DNA from 4 places in the Litorimonas haliclonae genome. Region 3 is predicted to be linked to each of the others. Evidence: predicted binding sites of a transcription regulator. Region 3 holds the regulator's gene; each other region holds the start of a gene.
What was found. The regulator LexA, encoded in region 3, represses DNA repair genes until DNA is damaged. The targets are predictions, from matches to a motif close to ATGTTCCNCTTGTGTTCC.
Positions count from the first base shown of each region.

Region 1: the regulator LexA is predicted to act here: its motif matches at 2,048-2,065, upstream of recA (recombinase RecA).
Region 2: the regulator LexA is predicted to act here: its motif matches at 2,493-2,510, upstream of ACNA05_RS02020 (Y-family DNA polymerase).
Region 4: the regulator LexA is predicted to act here: its motif matches at 3,349-3,366, upstream of radA (DNA repair protein RadA).

Region 1 covers NZ_CBCSCO010000003.1:34,674-40,326, forward strand. The annotation lists gene ACNA05_RS07425 (ATP-binding protein) at 1-2,010, shown strand, start outside; gene recA (recombinase RecA) at 2,183-3,280, shown strand; gene alaS (alanine--tRNA ligase) at 3,511-5,653, shown strand, end outside.
Region 2 covers NZ_CBCSCO010000001.1:460,628-466,280, reverse strand. The annotation lists gene ACNA05_RS02030 (hypothetical protein) at 1-896, shown strand, start outside; gene ACNA05_RS02025 (hypothetical protein) at 949-1,200, opposite strand; gene ACNA05_RS02020 (Y-family DNA polymerase) at 1,197-2,459, opposite strand; gene ACNA05_RS02015 (conjugal transfer protein TraG) at 2,737-4,797, shown strand; gene ACNA05_RS02010 (hypothetical protein) at 4,800-5,315, shown strand; gene trbB (P-type conjugative transfer ATPase TrbB) at 5,308-5,653, shown strand, end outside.
Region 3 covers NZ_CBCSCO010000001.1:13,289-18,941, reverse strand. The annotation lists gene ACNA05_RS00080 (ComEC/Rec2 family competence protein) at 1-1,776, shown strand, start outside; gene lexA (transcriptional repressor LexA) at 1,976-2,644, opposite strand; gene trpC (indole-3-glycerol phosphate synthase TrpC) at 2,970-3,782, opposite strand; gene trpD (anthranilate phosphoribosyltransferase) at 3,944-4,960, opposite strand; gene ACNA05_RS00060 (anthranilate synthase component II) at 4,957-5,547, opposite strand.
Region 4 covers NZ_CBCSCO010000003.1:177,160-182,812, forward strand. The annotation lists gene purF (amidophosphoribosyltransferase) at 1-1,179, opposite strand, end outside; gene ACNA05_RS08235 (CvpA family protein) at 1,176-1,850, opposite strand; gene radA (DNA repair protein RadA) at 1,871-3,292, opposite strand; gene ACNA05_RS08245 (DsbA family protein) at 3,437-4,162, opposite strand; gene ACNA05_RS08250 (M48 family metalloprotease) at 4,226-5,650, opposite strand.

The sequences.
Region 1 (5,653 bases), on a different contig from region 3:
TTGTCTCATGCGCCGGTCGGTCTGTTCTCCATTCGCGCAGACGGAAATATCATTGCCATGAATAAGGTCTTGTCGCTGTGGTTGGGCGTCGAAGACGATCCGCCGCCGTCTCATATCCGCGAGTTTATCGAAAACCCGGAAAGCCTTTTGCAAAGCACCGCTGTTGCCGGACGAACCGTGCGGACAGATACGCGGCTTATCACCCGGAAAAACATTGTCACGCCGACAATCATGGTGGGAAGTTGGAAGGCGCTGGACGGAGGAAAGCTGATTTGTAATGTGGCGCTATATGGTCACTCCACGCTTGCGCAGCCAAATGTCGAGGATAGGGGGCAGGGAGCCAATAATGACCAAAGTCAGAACCTGACCCACTCCGCCGCTCCCTCAGACAGTAAAGGCGGCTCTGAGCAATCTCTGTCCGGGTTTGCTTCTGCGCCTGTTGGCATGTTGGAGCTTAGCCTGGCTGATCTCTCTACGCCCCTGGCCGAGGCGAAATTGGTGAAAGCCAACCCGGCTTTTGAGCGGATGAGCGAAGGGTCTGACCGGGATGCCGAAACCTTCGGAGAATTATTTGTTCCGAACAGTACAGAGCATCGCATTTTTTTAGAGCTGAGTCCGGACCAAACGGATGCCGACAAGCCCTTTGACGCTGTATTGCTGGGAACTCAGTCTTTGCCAGTCAGCGTCTATATTGTGCCAGATAAACGCCAGACGCCTCGGCACGTTGATCCATCAGCCGACACGTCGTCAAATCAAGAGAAAAGCCGCGCTGTTTGGGTTTTTCTGGTCGATGTCAGCGCCCGAAAGTCGCTTGAAGATCAGTTGGTTCAGAGCCAGAAGATGCAGGCCATTGGCCAGCTTGCCGCTGGTGTTGCGCATGATTTTAATAACCTCCTGACCGCAATTCGGTTGAATACGGACGAGCTACTGCAGCGCCATCCAGTCGGCGACCCGTCTTATCCCGAGCTTCAGAACATTAACTCCACGGGTCTTCGCGCCGGAGCCTTGGTGAAAAAGCTATTGGCCTTTTCGCGTAAGCAAACGCGGCGCATGGAGATGCTGTCGGTCACGGATACCCTGTCGGATATGGTTGTGACGCTGCGCCAGACGCTGGGCGAGAAAGCCAAGCTGGTCATGGTGCATGGCCGAAACCTGCCGCCTGTTATCGCGGATAAGAGCCAGATAGACACAGTGCTGATGAATCTCTGCGTGAATGCGCGGGACGCCATGGCCGAGCAGGGCGGCGGAACGATTACCGTCAAAAGCGCGGAGTTGATTCGTAGCGAGATTAAAGATCCGGTTTTAGCGGGATCACTTCGAGGCCTTCCGGGCGACCATTTTGTAACCATTGAAGTCTCCGATACCGGCACAGGGATGAGCGATGAAGTAAAAGCCAAGATTTTCGAGCCTTTCTTTACAACCAAGGAGCAGGGCAAAGGCACCGGTTTGGGGCTGGCAACCGTATACGGCATTGTTCAGCAGACGGGCGGGCATCTGGACGTTCAGAGTGAGCTCGGTAAAGGCACGACATTCCGAATTACACTGCCTGTTGCGGACCCGTCTAAACTGCCTGCTGATGTGGAGCCGGTAAAGCCTTCCGCGCCTCTTGAGCCGAGAAAGCCTGCAGATTTGGCAGGGCAGGGCACAATCCTATTTGTCGAAGACGAAGCCAGCGTACGGGTTATCGCGGCTAAAACTCTGCGCAAGCGCGGCTATACCGTGATAGAGGCCGAAGACGGAGAGGAAGCTTTAGAGATTTTGGAAGACGGCGACCATACATTCGATATGATGATTTCCGATGTCGTCATGCCGGGCATGGATGGCCCGACCTTGCTAAAAGAAGGACGATCGCTTTTAGGTGACGCTAGAATCGTGTTTATTTCCGGATATGCGGAGGAGCATTTCTCTGATTTACTGTCTGAAGAACCAGACGTTACCTTCCTACCAAAACCGTTTACTTTGGTACAATTGGCCGAAAAAGTGAAATCCGAGATTGGTGAGGCGCAATAAAGTATAGGAAACTCAAAGGCTTAGCATAAAAGTTAATTTGTTCTATTTTTGTTCTTGCGCAATGAGAACAAATATGAAACATAACGACTATACCCATCACGGCAGTCCGAAGCAGCCGTAACTTTATCAGACCCGTCGAAGGGCTCCGACGGATCGCACTGGAGTTTATAACATGGCCAGAAATTCAACCCCTCTCAAAGTCGTCGGTAAAGCAGACGACAAGAATAAATCCGCCGCGCTAGATGCGGCTCTGTCCCAGATTGACCGCGCCTTCGGTAAGGGCTCCGTCATGAAGCTGGGGCAAAAATCCACAATGGATGTCGCGGCGGTTTCTACCGGCTCGCTCGGTCTGGATATTGCGCTTGGTATAGGCGGCTTGCCTAAAGGGCGGGTTATCGAGATTTACGGACCTGAAAGCTCCGGTAAAACAACCCTCTCACTTCATGCTGTTGCGGAAATGCAAAAAGAAGGCGGCGTGGCCGCGTTTATTGATGCGGAACACGCGCTCGATCCGGTTTATGCTGGAAAGCTTGGCGTTGACGTGAATGAGCTTTTGATTGCTCAGCCCGATACAGGTGAACAAGGCCTCGAAATTGCCGATACGCTGGTTCGCTCCGGCGCGATTGATATTCTGGTTGTCGACTCAGTGGCGGCTTTGACCCCGCGCGCTGAACTGGAAGGCGATATGGGCGACTCGCTCCCCGGTCTTCAGGCCCGTTTGATGAGCCAAGCGCTTCGCAAATTGACAGGCTCCATTTCCAAATCCGGCTGTATGGTAATTTTCATCAACCAGATCCGGATGAAGATTGGCGTTATGTATGGCTCTCCTGAGACGACAACAGGCGGGAATGCGCTGAAATTCTATTCCTCCGTCCGTTTGGATATCCGCCGTATTGGCGCGATCAAATATCGTGATGAAGTGATTGGCAACCAAACCCGCGTTAAAATCGTCAAAAACAAAGTGGCCCCGCCCTTCCGTCAGGTTGAATTTGACATCATGTACGGTGAAGGCATTTCGAAAACGGGCGAGCTGATTGACCTCGGCGTAAAAGCCGAAGTCATAGAGAAGTCCGGCTCTTGGTATTCCTACGGCGACGAACGTATCGGGCAGGGACGCGAAAATGTGCGGAAATTCCTCAAGGAGAATCCCGATATTGCCGCCGATATTGAACGCCGTATCCGCACGAATGAAGGCCTTATCGACGAAGAGCTTCTCATGCCGAAAGAAGAGCGCGTCGAGGATGATGGCGAGGCCAGCGCTTCGGCCTAGCCTTCCTCACAATATTTCCTGAATTTAGAACACCCGAAGGCTCTCCCCCTTATACAGAGCCCTCGGTGCGCAGCCTGCCCTCTAAACCACCTTGGCCCTTATTGTGGTTTTGACTGAGGATGTCTCTTTGGTCTGACGGCAGATTTGCATAAAAGAGCGCTTGGCACTGCCAAGCGCTCTTTCTATATGGGCGGGTAGTTCACTTTATAAGATTTAACCCCGGTGGTTTCATGGCCAGTCTGAATGACATTCGATCGCAATTTCTCAATTATTACGGAACGCATGACCATGCGATCTGGCCGTCGGCTCCGCTTGTCCCGGATAACGACCCGACGCTTCTTTTCGTCAATGCGGGCATGGTGCCGTTCAAGGATTATTTTACCGGATCCTTAAAACCAGAAGCGACGCGCGCCACGACCTCGCAGAAATGCGTCCGTGCGGGCGGCAAGCATAACGATCTGGACAATGTCGGATATACAGCGCGGCACCATACGTTTTTTGAAATGCTCGGAAATTTCTCCTTCGGCGACTATTTCAAAGAACAAGCCATTTCTCATGCGTGGAATATGGTCACCAAAGAATTCGGCCTGCCAAAAGAAAAGCTACTCGTCACAGTCTTTCATACGGATGACGAGGCTTATGACCTTTGGAAGAAAATAGCGGGTCTACCCGACGACCGCATTATTCGCATTGCTACCTCTGATAATTTCTGGGCTATGGGCGATACGGGGCCGTGTGGCCCTTGTTCGGAAATCTTCTATGACCATGGGGATCACATCCCGGGTGGCCCTCCCGGAACGCCAGAAGAAGACGGCGACCGTTTTATCGAAATCTGGAATCTCGTCTTCATGCAATATGAACGCTTTGCGGATGGCCGCGAGCAGCCTCTGCCAAAGCCGTCCATCGATACAGGCATGGGCCTGGAGCGGATTACGACCATCCTTCAGGGCGTTCATGATAATTACGATATCGACCTTTTTAAAACACTGATTGGCGCCTCGGTTGAGCTGACAGGTGTGAAGGCCGAAGGCGAGGCAAAGTTTTCGCACCGCGTCATAGCGGATCACTTGCGGTCTTGTTCATTCCTGATGGCGGATGGCGTCTCGCCGTCCAATGAAGGGCGCGGCTATGTCCTTCGCCGGATTATGCGCCGCGCCATGCGCCACGCGCATTTGTTGGGCGCGAAAGACCCTCTGATGCACCGGCTTGTCCCGACACTGGTTCAGGAAATGGGCGGGGCTTATGACGAACTTAACCGGGCAAAAGCCTCCATTACCGCGACATTTGAGCAAGAAGAAGAACGGTTCCGCCGTACGCTAGGCCGGGGGACAGCGCTTTTGGAAGGCGCGATTTCCGACCTTTCAAAAGGCGGCAAGCTGGACGGCGAAACAGCGTTCAAGCTTTATGATACTTACGGCTTCCCGATTGACCTGACGCAAGACGCGCTACGTGCCAAAGGCCTGGGTATTGATCTGGAAGGATTTGACGCGGCTATGGAGCGTCAGAAAACACAATCCCGCGAAGGCGGCTTTGCGTCCGGTGATCAAGCCACGGATGACGTTTGGAATAAGGCGAAAGACGAGGCTGGCGATAGCGTGTTTACGGGCTATGAATTCCTGACCACTGAACAGGACATAAAGGTTCTGGTTCAGGACGGCGTTAGAGTCGAAAGCGCCCAATCTGGACCCGTCATGTTCCTGACATCTGAGACACCCTTTTATGCTGAAAGCGGCGGTCAAGCCGGGGATAAAGGCGTCGCGACGTTCGAGAACGGCGCCGAAATCAAGATTAAAGACGTTCAGAAAAAGGCGGGCGGTCTTCACGTTCATATTGGCGATCTTGAGGGCTCGGTTGACATCGGGGACAGCGCTAAAATATCTGTAGATTCCAGAAATCGCGAAACGACCAAGCACAACCACTCCGCTACCCACCTATTGCACGAGGCCCTGCGCCGAGTGCTCGGCGAACACGTGGCCCAAAAGGGCCAAATGGTGGATGGGGAACGTATCCGGTTCGATATCTCCCACGGCCAAGCCATCACGCGCGAAGAACTTGCGAAGGTCGAGGATCAGGTGAATGAAATTATTCAGCAAAACTCGCCTGCGATTACGCAGCTAATGAGCCCAGACGACGCCATCAAAGCGGGTGCTTTAGCTCTCTTCGGCGAAAAATATGGTGATGAAGTTCGGGTTTTAAGCCTCGGAGAGGATCCCGAAGGGGGCGCTAAAGCCTATTCCGTAGAGCTCTGCGGCGGCACCCATGTGGCGCGAACAGGCGATATTTCCCTGTTTAAAATCGTCAATGAAGGCGCGGTTGCGGCAGGCATCCGCCGGGTGGAAGCCGTGACAGGCGAAGTGGCGCGCCGCTATTTAG
Region 2 (5,653 bases), 450 kb from region 3:
AGATTGAAGTGCCAGAGGGTATGGCGCTTCCTAACCAATACAGGAATGGACTAACGTGGACGGATGATCGTTCCGATATGAAAGCTGACGAATTTACGGCCATTGTCAGAGAGACCATGCCTGAATGGGTCAAAGAAGTTATTCGCCAAGAATCTCCCGAGAATAATGACAATTATGATGACTTACAGTCAGCTCTTCAAAAACTGCTTGATGAACATAGAGTGCCGACAAATACCTTGAAAAAGGCAGATATGTCCTCGGCTGAAAGGGCGGTTAATGATGACGAGGGTACGGACACAAATACAAAGTCGAAAATTCGTAACGAGTTAGATAATGAGATCATGCTTTCGGGTGATGACGATACAAATCCAATACCGAATGATAGGTCGAGAGGTCGTAGAGCTCATCCACGCAAGCGTCGCATAGCGCCTCATGGAGCTAAACCATCAAAACAATCTCGCGCATTGGAGCGAGCACCGACAATTGAAGTTATACACGATCCTGATGCAATTGCTGAAAAAGAAATGAAGGGTCGTGCCGGCCGCTTCTATCAAGAAACACAGACCATTTATGTAAATGGGAATTATCCAATTATCGAACGCATGGCCTATGATTTGGATAAAGATTTGCGTCATGCCGAAGATCCGGAGACAGGGCGTCGTATAGCGAAAGAAACAGCAATAAAATCGATGGCGTTTCGCGTCGGAAAAACAGTGTGTTTTGCAATAGCTAAAAGGTTATCGGATGACTGGAATGATGAGGCTCTTGAAAAAGCAACATCTCCTGAGTCACTGTCTATGGCAGCTGATGCTTACAGGGCTGATATATCGGAGGCTAAAAAGTGGGCAAAAGAATTGTTGAAGTTGGAGTCAGTTGAGCAAGTAGCTGCTGCTTGAAATCGCTCGAACTAATCCGGTCATCTAATGTCCGCAATGGGGATAAACATCCCTAAGCAAGCCCGCCTTGAAAGCCTTCTGTTTCATCTTTGTGCGTTTGAGATATGACTATTTTCCCTGAGCACTTCCACTGCTTACAGCGCATACGGGCTTCAAACTCATCGACGTATAGCTGCCGAACATGGCTCTTGTGAAAATAGACCACTGGCTCCTCATACCATGTGTAGCCGCAACTTGCGCAACGGGCTTCTAGCCGGTCACTTGCTTCAAAATCTAATATCTGTAATTTATCTTTCCAGCTCACCAGAAGTCCTCTGCGCGAGGTATGCGGGTGAAGCTAATCTTGCCGCCAAGGTTTCCTCCGGGTGGCAGTTTCCATGGCCCCATTGTTACAAGTGATTTGCCGTAACGCGTGTTTAGACTATCCATTGCATTTGTAACGCATTCCCAGCGCTGGCGCTGTGGGTCATCGTTGATGAGCATATCAAGTTGCCGTGTTGAGGCATTTGTCAAATCTCCCAGCGTGACGCCAACACGCACGATTTTATAATGGCTTGGAATTTTGGCTTTGGCTTTAGCCCATAAGGCATCAAGGGCCGTTAGGCAGGCTTGGTCATCATTGGCCATGTGTAGCTTGTGATGCGAAGACCAGCCTCTCTCTTTGATGGATCGGTTACGCAGGCTCACCCACATATAGAGCGAGCTGGCATAGAAACCTTCGCGGCGCATACGGCGAGCAGCCTTTACTAAAAGCAACCGTGTGCAGTCTCGCGCATCTTTGAAATTACGTAGCTCTGGCGGCAAAACACGGCCATGTCCAAACATGCCGCGTTCGGACTTTTGCGCCATCACGTCATAACCATGTAACGCATACCAAAGCCGTTCACCCGTAACACTGCGCCATAGCTTACGCATTTGTTTGGGTTCGGTCGCGAGCAAGTCTTTCATATTGTAAATGCCCGCATGGTTGAGACGTTGCTCCATGCGTCCGCCAATTCCCGGAATGTCATCGAACGGTAAGTCGAGCATCGGCCCCGGCATCATATGCGGATGCCAAATCGTGGTTCCGTTGGGCTTGTCCATCTTACAAGCAATCTTAGCCAAGTGACGGTTTGCACCAAATCCGATTGAGCATGTTATGAACGGGCCAACGCCTTCCGCGATGACCGCTTTGAGTTTTTTGGATAGGCCTATCGGGTCAGCAATGTCTTTCGGATCAAGTTTACAGCAGAGCTCATCTATCGATTTAACGGCCTCCACAGGGATGACGCTATTGATCTCGGCAAGGAGGGCATTATGGGCGCGCCGATATAAATCAGGACTTTGGCATTGCAAAACTAGTTCAGGACAGACTTTCTTAGCGTCTGATAGTTTCATGACATTTTTAACGCCGCGCGCCTTAGCTTCCTTTGAGCAGGCGATGACAACTGTATGCACAGTGCCGTCAAAGGGAACAATGCCAACTGGTTTGCCGCGCAGGCCCGGTCTGGCTTGCTGTTCAACAGATGCAAAGAAGCCATCAAAGTCGAGGTAAAGTCTTTCTATGGTTTCGGGTTTTCGCATGTTTCGTCCGTGGTAAGCGCGGACGACCGAAAAAGAACGAAAGCGGAACATTAGTCAAGTAAAAACGGATTATATTCCTAATTTCTATGGGGATAACCCAAAACAAACAGAATTTATGGCTCGTTTTAAATAAGTCTCAAAAAACAACCGTTTTCACAGAAAGTCATAGAACTTCATAGAAAGTCATAATTGTTCACGCGAATTCACTATTTAGGAACTAGACCAAAAATCCATTTTTCTGACAGCCTTAGTCCACCGCAATTGAAGGACTTAGGTCATGTCGCCACAAAATATCTTGATCGGACAAATATGCGTCGTTTTTGCGACGATCATTTTATCGACATGGTATGCTACGCAGTGGGTCGCGCTTCAGTTTGACTATGATGCTTATTTGGGAACGGGATTCGCAAAGCTTGGCAATCACAAAATTTACGCGCCGTGGAGCCTCTTCAAATGGTGGTACCAATTTGACGCCTATGCGCCTCATATTTTTTCAAGAGGTGGCCAGATTTCAGCAGGTGGCGGTCTTCTCGGAATTATCTTCGCGGTCATAGGTTCTGTACTCCGCGGCCGCTCTGCAAAAGCCCTAAACACATTCGGCTCATCGCGCTGGGCGACATCAAAGCAAATGAAGCAAGTTGGTCTTCTAGATGACCATGGCGTTTTCCTTGGGCGCACAAAGACTGATTATATTCGCCATCACGGCCCTGAGCATGTCATGGCGATTGCGCCGACGCGGTCTGGCAAAGGCGTGGGCCTTGTTATCCCGACCCTGCTCTCCTGGACTGACAGCGCGGTTATCCATGACATTAAAGGTGAAAATTGGCAGCTCACCTCCGGCTGGAGAGCGACATTCTCCCATTGCCTATTGTTTGACCCAACTAATGCCGCGAGCGCCAAATATAACCCTCTCTTAGAAGTGCGCAAAGGCGTCAATGAAGTCCGGGACGTTCAGAACATTGCCGATATCCTTGTTGACCCTGAAGGGATGCTTGAGCGTCGCAACCATTGGGAAAAGACTGCTCATAGTCTTTTAGTCGGCGCTATCCTTCATATTCTCTACGCAGAGCGCGAAAAGACGCTGGCTCGCGTAGCCTCATTCCTCTCTGACCCAAAACGTAGTTTTGAAAAGACGCTTGGTGTCATGATGAAAACCAATCATCTCGGTGACCGGACAGGGGCACAAGTCCATCCGGTGGTCGCACAAGCAGCGCGTGAACTCCTTAATAAATCTGAAAATGAGCGCTCAGGTGTATTATCAACGGCTATGAGCTTTCTCGGATTATACCGAGATCCCACGGTCGCTGAGGTGACATCAAAATGTGATTGGCGCATTGCCGATTTGATAAGCGCAGATAAGCCCGTCTCTCTTTATCTGGTCATTCCGCCGTCAGACATTTCGCGCACGAAGCCGCTGGTTCGCCTTATCCTAAATCAGATTGGCCGCCGCTTGACAGAAGAGCTTGTTGTTTCAGGCGAGAGTAAACCGACACGTCAATTGTTACTTATGCTGGACGAGTTTCCGGCTTTAGGACGCTTAGATTTCTTTGAAAGCTCACTCGCTTTCATGGCAGGCTATGGTTTGCGCGCCTTCCTGATTTCCCAATCCCTTAACCAGATTGAGAAAGCCTACGGTCCGAACAATTCAATCCTCGATAACTGCCATGTGAGAGTGGCCTTTGCGACCAATGATGAGCGCACGGCCAAACGCCTATCGGACGCGATTGGCAGCACAACGGAAATGCGGGCCATGCGGAACTATGCGGGTCATCGTCTCGCGCCTTGGCTCTCCCACGTTATGGTCTCTCGCCAAGAAACAGCGCGCCAACTCATTACGCCCGGCGAGATCATGCAGCTGCCATCCAATCAGGAACTTATTCTTCTTTCAGGTTTCTCGCCGATCAAAGCCGATAAAGTTCGCTACTATGCGGATAAGAATTTCACGGGCCGTGTCTCCAGCCCTCCCCAAATATCCCCCGACGGATACGGCGGACTTTCCCCGACTACGCCTTGCGTCTGGGGTGTTGAGACACGGCCTGTGGATGACCGTCTCTACACAGAAATTGAAAAGTCAGAGCAGAACAAAATCGCATCAGCGTTAAACTCGAAGACTGACGCTGACTACGATGAGGACGAGGGCGGCAAAGAACGCAGCCCCGAGCTTAGCGCTCCTGAGCCTTCCACATCTCAAGCCAAGACCAAAGAGAAGACTCTCGATGTTGCAGAGGGCGATGAACTCACACCCGCAATTAAACTTGGTGAATTTGTCAGAGACACAGCCACGCTTGCCCGCGCACATGACCTGACCCGCAGCACAGACATAGATTTGGGAATGTAACCATGAGCAATGATCTCACAGCTCGCGTTCGTGCACGTATCACACCGGAAAATGCCGCGCTTTTGGACGTTCGGGCCCGCGCAATGGGGAAAACAAAATCGCGCGTCATAAATGATGCTCTGTCAGCTTGTTTCACATTTGAGCATGACGATGCGCGAGACGCCCGTATCCTCGAAAAACTGGATATGATGATCCGCCATAATCATCGCCATTCGCGTGATCTCAATCTGCATTCCGAGACCTTTGCGCTCTTCCTGCACTTTTACTTTACAATGGCCCCGCAAATCTCGGCGGCGGATACTGACGCCCGTGCCGCGCGTGGCGTTGGTCTAATGAACCAATTTATCGATCAACTTGGCGTTAAAATGCGCGCGGGCGGCAAGACGTTCAAACAAGCTCTGTCTGATGTCCTTGTCTCCGACCAAGACTTCTTTCGCCTTGATGAAATCCAGCTTCTCGAAAAATTACAAAAGAAGAAAGCGGCTAGGCCCAAGACGAAGGAGACTGCAAATGTCTAGCTTTCAAACAACCGCCACCTCAGATCGCACACTTGCTATGCTGCGCACGGCGCTGGGCCCGGTTATTACGAGCGCGCTTGATGACCCCAAAGTTGTCGAAATCATGCTCAACCCTGATGGGCGTTTATGGCTTGATAAATTAGGTATCGGCCGTTTTGATACGGACAGTGTGTTGACGCCTGATGAGGGCGAGCGCGTGGTGCGCCTTGTGGCCAGTCACATCAATCAAGACGTGACAACGAAAGCGCCTATTATCAGCGCGGAGCTTCCAGGTAATGGAGAACGCTTTGAAGGTGTTTTGCCGCCTGTCGTTTCAGCGCCATGTTTCTCTATTCGCA
Region 3 (5,653 bases):
GATTATGAACGGGCCTATGAACTCTCTGGCTGGATCGAAGAGATCGCCGCCTCCGGCAAAGGCGTTCGCTGGATCATGAATGTGGAAGAGTTTAATTGGACGGACGGGATAGATGCACCCGAAAAAGTTCGCGTTCGGCTCGGACAGAAATACAACGAAGCCGCCTCCGCCGGGGACTATGTGAGCCTCCGCGCGGTCCTGTCCGCGCCGCCGGGGCCGGTTGTGCCGGGCGGCTATAGCCCGCGCCAGAGGGCGTTTTTCGAACAGGTCGGCGGATTCGGCTTCGCCATTTCCGCGCCGGAGGTCAGGCCGGAGGCGGGAGAGCCGTCTTGGCGGCGGGGGCTTGCGGCCTTTCGGTATCGCATGGCCAGCCATATCCACACTGTTGCGCCGTCTGAGACCGCCGGATTGCAAGCTGCGCTCCTGACCGGGGTGCGCCGCTATATTCCGCCGGAGCACACAGACGCGCTCCGCACGGCGGGGCTGGCGCATATCTTGGCGATTTCGGGCCTGCATATGGGGCTTTTGGCCGGAACGGCATACTGGATATTCACCTTCCTTTTGGTTCATATCTCGCCTTTGTCGCGGCGATATGACGTGCGTAAATTTGCGGCGATACTCGGTATAGGCGCGGCGACGGGGTATCTTATCTTGTCAGGCGCGTCCGTGGCGACGCAGCGCGCCTATATCATGGCGGTGATCGTCTTCCTCGCCGTGATACTGAACCGGCGCGCCATATCCGTGCGTTCAGTCAGCGTAGCCGCGGCCATTACGCTGCTTTTGCATCCCGAAGCGCTTCTGTCCGTGGGGTTCCAGATGTCTTTTGCCGCCGTTTTGGCTTTGGTGGTTGTCTATCGGAGCTGGCGGGATTTTACGCCGGGCGGTTCGCCGAAAGGCTGGCTCACAAAATTACGAAACGATACGCTTTCGCTGAGCGTCACAAGTTTTGTCGCCGGACTCGCCACAGCCGGATTTGCTCTGTTTCATTTTGGCCGGATAGCGCGGTTTGGCCTGGTCGGAAATCTTCTCGCCATGCCGCTCTTTACCTTTGCCGTTATGCCGCTGGGTATTTTGTCGCTCGTCCTTATGCCGGTTGGGTTGGAAGAAGCGCCCCTCTGGGCGATGGGGCAGGCCATTACAGGGCTTGTCACGATTTCCACATGGATTGCGAGCTGGGACGGCGCTCTGGTGAAGGTCAAAGCCGCGCCCGGCTGGGTGATTGCCGCCTATGGTTTCGCCTTTATCCTGCTTCTTTTAGGAAGGCTTCGAGGGCGCCTTATTGCCGTAGGGCTCATTCTGCTCTGCTTTCTCGGCTGGAGGTATGAACCTGTTCCAACGCTTCGTATTTCAAAGGATGGCCGCGTCGCCTTCTGGGAAAGTCAAGATTTACAGAGGCTTATCGTCACAAGTGAACGTGCCGACAGTTACGGACGGGAACGCTTTTCCGAAAAGGCCGGACGAGGTGAGGTGGACGCCATAGCGATGGAAAAGACTGACGCGCCTTGCGACGCCCTCGCTTGCCGCTTTCAAATCAGAAGAAAACAAATTTCCATTCTGACCCATCCTTCCGAAGCCAGAGTCGAATGCGCCTCGTCCGATCTCGTCATACTGACAGAGCGCGATGTCGGGCCGGAGGTCAGACGAAACTGCGCGGCCAAGCTGATTGATGGACAGGTGCTCAGGCAAGAGGGGGCCTTGGATGTCTATTTAGAGAAGCGGGGCATTAGACGCGAAGGCACAAAAAAACCGCCGGAGAAACGACGGGTTTGGGAGTGAGGGATAAAATAGCTGAGTTGGAAACTGTCCTATAACTCTTCTCCCCGCTTGCGGGGGGAAGTACCCGCGAAGCGGGGGATGGGGGGCTGTCGAGATACGCAATCAAAATTTGAAAATATCCCCCCGTCGACTTCCGACTACGTCTCCAGCCACTTCCCCCCGTAAACGGGGAGAAGAGAATAACCCCGCTAAAACTCAACTAATATTCGCGCAACAGGCCAACCAGAATACCTTGAACCTCAACGCGGTCAGGGCCAAAAACCTTGGTTTCGAAATCAGGGTTTTCTGCAATCAATTCAACCTGTTGGCCGGATTTGTAAAGGCGTTTTAACGTGGCTTCGTCCTGATCGACAAGGGCCACGACGATTTGATTGTTCCGCGCCGTATTGGACTTTTTGACGATAACGATATCGCCGTCGAGAATGCCCGCATCCTTCATCGACTCGCCTTCAACTTCGAGCGCGAAATGATCGCCATTTCCGGCAAAATGCGGCGGCACGATCATGGTGTTATAACTGTCTTCAATCGCGGCAATGGGCAGGCCCGCCGCAATCTTGCCGACAAAGGGAATAGAAACGCCGTCATTGGCGGAATAGTGCTCCGCTTTTTTCTCTGCCTTCTTCTCGGCAAAGGACACGACCTTGTCTTGCATGTCTTCGGGCAGTTTCAGAACTTCCAGCGCCCGCGCCTTATTCGGCAGGCGGCGGATAAAGCCGCGTTCTTCGAGGGCGGAAATCAGGCGGTGGATCCCGGACTTACTTGCCAGACCCAGAGAGTCTTTCATCTCGTCATATGAAGGTGGGACGCCTACGGCTTTCACCCGCGCATCTATCAACATTAAAAGATCTTTTTGCTTTTGCGTCAGCATAACAACCCTTTCGGAATCACCTCGAACAAATCAGAAACATTCCCTATCTGTTCTAGTGTTGTTCTGCTATATGTCAAGGGCGAACCGGACTACATTCAAATTTGTAAAATAAATCTGAAATCAAAAATATGATAATGTTCTTTATCTGTTCAGTTTTTCTGAGTTTAGCTTGTGGTAGAAAGCTAACAAGTAAAAGGGTGAACGGAAATGAAACACAAGCCTTTAATCGAATGGGTTTATTCAAATGGGTATGCGAGGATAAATACTATCAGCGGGGCAGCGACAATTATCATTTTGGTGTCCGTAGTCACTATAGGACTTATATTTACTTAGAAGCTCCGCGCAACGATTTTAACGCCCCCGCCACATCCTCCTGACGCATCAAACTTTCACCTACCAAATAGGCTTGCGCGCCTTGGTCCGCCAGAGTCTTTACATCTTCAGGCGTGAAGATACCGCTCTCGGCTACGAGTAGGGCTTCTTTCGGGGCCAATTTGGCGAGTTTTCCAAATGTGTCGAGCGATGTCTCGAATGTGCGCAAATCCCGGTTATTCACCCCAATCAGCGTCGCGCCCAGTTCCACGGCGCGTTCCATTTCTCTCTCGTCATGGGTCTCAACCAGCGCGTCCATGCCGAGATGCGCCGCCTCGGCCATCAAATCCCGGGCGGTTTTATCGTCAATCATGGCCAGAATGATGAGGACGCAATCCGCGCCCATGGCGCGGCTCTCGGCGATCTGGATCGGGTCAAGCATGAAATCCTTGCGCAGGAGAGGGAGGTTGGTCGCCGCGCGCACTTGCGAAAATATCTTATTGCTGCCCTGAAAGCCGGGCCCGTCGGTCAGCACAGACAGAGACGCCGCGCCGCCGTTTTCATACGCCTTTGCAATCGCGACAGCGTCAAAATTTTCGCGGATAAGGCCTTTGGACGGGCTGGCCTTTTTGACTTCGGCGATGATGGCGGGGGCAGAGGAGTTGCGCAGGGCGTCAAAAAAGCCGCGCGGTCCGGGTTGGTCGCGGGCGGTCAGGCGTAAATCCTCAAGCGAAATTTCATCGCGGAGGTCGGCGACTTCACCCGCTTTATAGTCCGCGATTTTACGCAAGACGTCCGGCGTGTCCATGAGGGTATTGACGGTCATAATATTAACTCTTCTTCCCGCCTGCGGGGGGAAGTGGCCGACGCGGAGCGACGGTCGATGGGGGGAAGTTTCGGGCAGAGCTATATAAGCAGAGTAACCCCCCATCCCCCACTGCGTGGGGACTTCCCCCCGCATGCGGGGGTAAGAGACTATATATCACATTACTCCCCATTACTCACCTCAACCAAACTTTCCAAGGCCGCTTTCGCCTCGCCGTTTTCAATCGATTTTGCCGCGAGTTTCATGCCGTCCTCGACCGTCTCGGCAAGGCCGGCAATATGGAGCGCAATGCCGCTGTTAAGCTGCACGATATCGCGGTAAGGCCCTGTCTCTCCGTCCAAAAGGCGGCGAAGGCTAGACGCGTTCTGCACAGGCGTTCCGCCTTTCAGATGCGCCATATCCGATTTGGCAATGCCGTATTCGAGCGGATGGATAACAAATTCGGTGACTTTGCCGTCCTTGACTTCGGCCACATGGGTGACTGTTGTTGTGGTGACTTCGTCGAGGCCGTCGCCGCCATAGACGACCCAGGCATGGGTTGCGCCCAAATCCCGTAGAGCTTCGGCCATGGGTAGGCGCCAATGATCCTCACATACACCGAGAAGCATGCGTTTCGCCCCTGCCGGATTCGAAAGGGGCCCAAGAATATTGAACAAGGTCCGGACGCCGAGCGATTTGCGCGCCGGGCCGACATAGCGCATGGCGGGGTGATGGTTCGGCGCAAACAAAAATCCGATGCCCGCCTCCATGACGCATTTGGCCGCGAGCTCTGGCGACATACCGAGGTTGACCCCAAGTTCTGACAAAACATCCGCCGTGCCCGCCAGACTGCTTGCCGCGCGGTTTCCGTGTTTGGCAACTTTCGCGCCCGCGCCCGCGCAAACAATCGCACTGGCCGTCGAGATAGAGAGCGTGTGGAGGCCTGTGCCGCCCGTGCCGACAATATCGATGACGTCGGCGTCAATATGAACGGGGGTCATATTCTCGCGCATGACCTTTGTTCCGATACGGACTTCCTGCGAGGTGAGGCCGATCATTTCCAGACCGAGCAGGAGCGCGCCGATTTGAACGTCGTCGCGGTCTTCGGACAGCATGGTCTTGATCGCCGCTTCGAACTCTTCGGGTTCGGGGCGCTGGCGCATAGTCAGCTTTTTGAAAATATTGGCGTCGATGGTCATGAGGCAACTTTCGCGTCAATGCCCGCCAATTTCAAGAAATTGCGAACCAGATCATGACCATATTCCGAGGCAATTGATTCCGGATGGAATTGCAGGCCGTGTATCGGGCGCGTCTTGTGGCGCAGGCCCATAATCTCGCCGTCATCGGTCCAAGCATTGATATGGAGCACGTCGGGCAGACTTTCGCGCTCGACTGACAGGCTATGATAACGCGTGGCTTTGAAAGTTTTCGGCAGTCCTTCGAACAATCCAGACCCATCATTTTCGACATCTGAAATCTTACCGTGCATGATGTTCTTCGCGCGAATGACTTTACCGCCAAACACCTGACCCATGCTTTGCTGGCCGAGGCAGATACCCAGAATAGGCAGAGCGTCCGGCGCCTGTCGGAGCAGGTCGAGGCACATACCCGCTTCATTCGGGGTCTTCGGACCGGGGGAGAGCAAAATAGCGTCCGCGCCGAGGCTCAGGGCCTCTCCCGCGCTCATATCATCATTGCGGATAACCCGCGTCTCGGCGCCGAGCTCCTGCGCGTAATGCACGAGGTTATAGGTAAAACTGTCATAATTATCGATGACGAGGAGCATTAGCAAAAACCTCCTAAAAACTCTTCTCCCCATTTATGGGGGGAAGTGGCCGAAGCGAAGCGGAGGCCGATGGGGGGGAGGTTCCGGGCGAAGCAAAATGCGGAGA
Region 4 (5,653 bases), on a different contig from region 3:
TTTCGCCCCAGCGGCTTTGATCATGCGGACAATTTTGGTGGAGGTCGTGCCGCGCACGATTGAGTCGTCGACGAGCAAAACACGCTTGCCTTCGATCATAGAGCGGTTGGCCGAATGTTTCAGCCGCACGCCCATATCCCGAATTTGTTGCGTGGGTTGGATAAATGTCCGTCCGACATAGTGATTTCGGATAATCCCAAGCTCAAACGGGGTACCTGTTTCCTGACTATACCCCAATGCGGCGGGGACGCCGCTATCAGGGACGGGAATGATAACATCCACATCCGCCGGTGTTTCTTGCGCCAAACGTCGGCCCATGCGTTTGCGGACTTCATAGACGCTTTTCCCGCCGACAATACTGTCGGGCCGGGCAAAGTAGACAAATTCAAAAATACAGGGCCTGCACTGGGCGTTTGGAAAGGCGGTAAAAGAACGAATGCCGTCGGCGTTGATAACTACGACTTCGCCGGCATCAACTTCGCGGATAAACGTGGCGCCAATCATGTCAAATGCACAGGTTTCAGAGGCGAGAATATAGCTGTCGCCGACCCGGCCAATCAAAAGAGGGCGGATGCCAAAACGATCCCGCGCGCCGATAAGCATATCTTCGGTCATGCCGACAAAAGCGTAACCGCCGTCAACCTGGCGTATGGCGTTTACAAACCGATCAATAAACTCGCCCGATTTCTTACGCGCGATGAGGTGAATGACGACTTCGGTATCGGAGGTCGATTGAAATAGCGCCCCTTTTTCAACGAGATGCTCCCTAATGGCGTAAGCATTCGTAATATGGCCATTATGGGCGAGAGCAAAGCCGCCGGAGTGCAGCTCAGAGAAGAGGGGCTGAACATTCCGTAGGACGGTTTGTCCGGCCGTAGAGTAACGGTTGTGACCAATCGAAATATGACCCGGTAGACGCTCGGAGGGATCTTCGCCGGTAAAGTTATCTCCTACTAGGCCAAGATGTCTTTCCGTATGAAATTTTTTGCCATCATAACTGGCGATGCCGCAGGCTTCTTGGCCACGATGCTGCAATGCGTGTAAGCCGAGAGCCGTTAAAGACGCGGCGTTTTCCATACCAAAGATACCAAAGACCCCGCACTCTTCGCGGATTTTATCTTCATTCAAATCAATCTCACAGGAAGGATTTATAAGTCCTGATGTAGATATATCGGTCATTCGCTAATCTCCCGGCTGAAAGCGTCAATATCGCCGTCTTTAATACGGTCTGCGTAAGACTTCCACTCCGCAAAAGGTAGATTTCGGATGACATTCCCGATGCGGTTCAGAAGCGGGTAAAAAGTAGAGGTTTCGAGATAGTCCGGAAGCGGTTTAGGCGGAGCCTCCATTTGATCTCGCATGGATTCCGGCATTCGGTTCATTATGTCGGATGGATAAATACCAGGGTTTTCTAAAATGTCTCTTTTGAAATCTTGAGCTTCCATGCTGGCGCGGTGACTGGCAGTTAAAACCATTACGCCAAGTGCTGCCAAGATCAGTCCTCGGAAAATTCCGAAAACGGCCCCGAGTGAGCGATTGAAAAACTTTGCCGGCGGGGCTTCCAGCTCGCCGAATATTTTCGACAGAATAAAAACGGCCAACAGGTAAACAATGGCAAATGTCCCTATACCTAGGGTCGCGTCAGCTAACCAGGACGGCGAAATAAAGTCTTGAACCTGATAGCGAAATTGGCCCCAGACAAAAAGCGTTAGGATACCGGCCATTAACAGGGCGACAAGCGAGAGCACTTCTCGAAGAAAGCCGCGCTGTAAGGCAATTATAAGGGATATGAGCAGAATGACGAGAACGACGACATCAAATCCGTTAAAGGCAAACGGTCCAATACTCATACGAGGCTCGCTTTATAAGTCTACGCCGCCCAATTGGTCTCCCAATCCTTCCCGGCTTCTGCGCTGGCTTCTACACGGCGAACGAGGTCGGGCAAAGCCTTGATTGCAATTATCGGCAGTGCCGCATTTTCATTAGCTTGGTCGGTTTTCCCTTGATCAGTTTTAAGAGGGCGGGGCGCTATGGCTTTTTTAAAGCCTAATTTTGCGGCCTCCTTTAACCTTGCGTCGGACCGCCCGACAGCCCGAACATCGCCGGACAGGCTAATTTCGCCGAAGACGACTGTATCAGCGGGGAGGGGCATATCGAAAGCCGAAGAGACAAGCGCAGCGGCGACTGCGAGGTCGGCAGCAGGCTCATTGATACGTAAGCCGCCGGCTACGTTGAGGTAAACATCTTTTCCCGCAAAGCTTACACCGCACCGAGCCTCTAGAACCGCTAAGACCATAGCTAGGCGGCCATTGTCCCATCCGACGACAGCGCGCCTCGGCGTGCCAAAGGCGGCAGGGGCGACCAAGGCCTGTATTTCTGTCAGGACGGGCCGGGTGCCTTCTAGCCCGGCAAAAACGGCGGCACCGCTTGATAAATCTCGACGTCCATTGAGGAAAAGTGCGGACGGGTTGGGCACTTCCCCAAGTCCGCTTTCGAGCATTTCGAAGACACCGATTTCGTCTGTAGGACCAAAGCGATTCTTGTGACCGCGTAAAATTCTGAATTGATGAGCGCGATCCCCTTCGAAATAAAGCACGGCATCCACCATATGTTCAACCACGCGAGGGCCCGCAATTTGACCATCTTTGGTGACGTGCCCGACTAAGATGACACAAGTGCCGCGTTTTTTGGCAAAACGGGTCAATTCTTGAGCGCAGGCCCGCACCTGGGCGACAGTGCCAGGAGCCGCGCCGAGTTGGTCAGTCCAGAGGGTTTGAATGGAATCGATGATAACGACATCCGGTTTTTCAGCCATCAAACCATCTATGACCGGGCCAAGAGAGGTTTCTGCTGCGAGGGAAACCGGGCTGTCAGCCAAACCGAGCCGTTTTGCCCGGCGCCGCACTTGTCCTACGGATTCTTCGCCTGAAATATAGGCAGTCTTGATACCGCTTTTGGCCAACTTGCCTGTGGCTTGAAGGAGAAGAGTTGATTTCCCAATGCCGGGGTCGCCGCCCACTAATAGGGCAGAGCCGGGGACCAATCCGCCTCCGGTGACGCGATCTAATTCGGCAATGCCTGTACTCAGGCGCGGGACGTCCCGACTTTCCCCGCCAAGATCAACAAAGTCGACGGATCGCCCCTTACGCCTCTTATGGGCAGGGCGTTCATTTTGAGCTGTGATCTCTTCAACAAGGGTGTTCCATTCCCCGCAGGAATCACACCGTCCGGCCCATTTCCCATGGACGGTTCCGCAGGACTGGCACACAAATTGTGTTGTCGGTTTAGGCATAAGGTCTCGCTCCGATTCTTAGGGATAGAGCCAGACTATGCGATAAATGTCAACAAATGTTTATGGTTTGTTCTATGCTTTTGAGCCTCACAGTATTTATCTGTGAGGCGTCTGACGTTAGTTATAAAGGTGAGCGGTAGCCCTTTAGCTCTCAAGGGCTTTCGCAAGTAATTCGTCTAGCCGGTTGGTATTAGCCCCTGCAACAAAATCATTATTGACCAAGAAGAATGGCGTGCCGGTCAAAGCCGGTATGCGGCTGGAGAGCAGAAGCGTATCTTCGATTTGACGGTCCAGAGCGACATCTTTCATGTCGGCTTCAAATTTCTTCATGTCCGCACCGCTATCTTTCACGACTTGACGAATGCGTTCCTGAGTCAGGCTCCGTTGATCCATAAGAGCAAAATGGACTTCGGTATATTTATCTTGTCGCCCCGCCGCGAGAGCGGCTTTGGCGGCGTAGCGGGAAGTTTTAGATCGGCTGTCCAAGATAGGCAGTTCTTTAAAAACAACGCGCACATCATCGGGATAATCTTCTAACAGATCTTCGACCCACTGAGTGGAGTTTTTACAGAACCCGCAATTGTAATCAAAAAATTCAACCACGGTCACCTTGGCGTCGTCTGGGCCAACACTAATGTCGCGCGGGTCATTGAAGATTTGATTGGAAACAGCCGCAATCGCTTCACGGTCTTGGCGTTCATCAAGTTCAATCAAGGCGTCCCGAATGATCTCAGGGTTTTCCATCAAATAGTCTTTTATAATACGCTCAACGTCAGCTTCTTTCATATCCGGCCCTGGCCCCGCTTGGGCGCAGGCGCTGAGTGAAAATGCCATGGCGGTTGCCGAAACGGCGATGAGAAATCGTTTCATGAATCTATACCTGTTCTAATTTTCGCTGCTATATCAGGGCGCGATTAAGAAATCTTCAGAAATTTAACGGGGAAGAGAGGGCTCACCGGATTGTGAGACATTAAGAGAGAACGGCTTTGGTCCGCGGCTTCTTTTGCCTTCTCTCGCAAGTTGCGCATCGGAAACAACGACGATATCCGAAGCCCGCCGCCATTGTGGTTCATTGCGGGGAAGGTCTTGCTGAGCGCGCTGGGCAAAAGATCGGGCGCGCTGAATATCCCCAATCGCATAAAAGCGTTCAGCACTCGCGTATTTTGCCAAGGCGTCATTGCCTTGTTGCCCATAGGCTAAGGACAGCAAATACCAACCATAGCTGTTGTCACGTTCATCTTGTAAAGCTGACTTGATAAGTGAAACCGCCTCCTCGACCTGTGGACCCTCGCGTGTTTCTATGAGGGACTGCGCGAGAGCAATCTTTAACAGGGGGGCATCGGGTTTTAATTCCAAGGCGCGGCGGGCTGGGGGCAGGGCGTCTTCTCTTTGTCCGCTTTCATAGAGAATTTGAGCCTTCAATTCGTGGAAATAAGGATTCTCCGGTTCTTCCTCGATGAGTGAGTCGATTTCCTTAATCGCATTGTTCAAACTCGCAGATCGGAAAAAGGCGACGGCGCGGGCATAACGCGCATATTGGCTTTTATCAGAGAGTGGATAACGCGAGAAGACGAGTTGAGGCCCTTCAAGAAAGCCTCTCAGCTTGGCCTTCATCATATCCATATCATGTTGGTCTTCGGGCGGGTCGGTCACGGTGCGATATTCGCTCTCATCAACTCGCTCCCGCAAAGCATCAATTCGATCAGATGAAAGAGGGTGTCCACGGAAATAGGGATAACGACGGGCCTGCGATAAAACTTCCTGAGCCCGGAATTTCTCAAAAAACTCAATTAAGCCTATACCTGATTGTCCCGTCGCTTCCATAAATCTTGCGGCGTATTGATCGGCAGCAGATTCGTTGACGCGGGAGTAAGACAGAACCTCTAAAGTTCCGAACTGCGAAGACCCGCCCAAAATAAGCGCTCCGGCGGAAGTTTCGCCGGCGAGAATAGCCGCCAGTCCTAACCCGGCCGCGACCAGCATAGATCCATAAGCGCTTCGACTGCCGTAATCCGATCGAACGATATGTCCGCCAACAATGTGGCCGGTCTCATGGGCGATAACGCCTTTAAGCTGGTTCGGGTTTTCAGCTTCCAGGATAAGCCCGCTATGCAGGAATATGTTCTGTCCCCGCGTGACAAATGCGTTGAGGGAGGGGTCGTTGACCAAATAAATATCGACAGATGCAGGCGACAACCCCCCGACCCTGAGAATTGGGTCCGTGAAATCATTGAGAGTCTCTTCGATTTCAGTGTCCCGAAGCAAAGATTGCGCGTGGGTTTGCGCGACCGGAATGATCGCGCAGGTCAGCGCTATCGCACTGATTTTAAGCCCGCGTATGAAGTGTCTAACAGCCACACC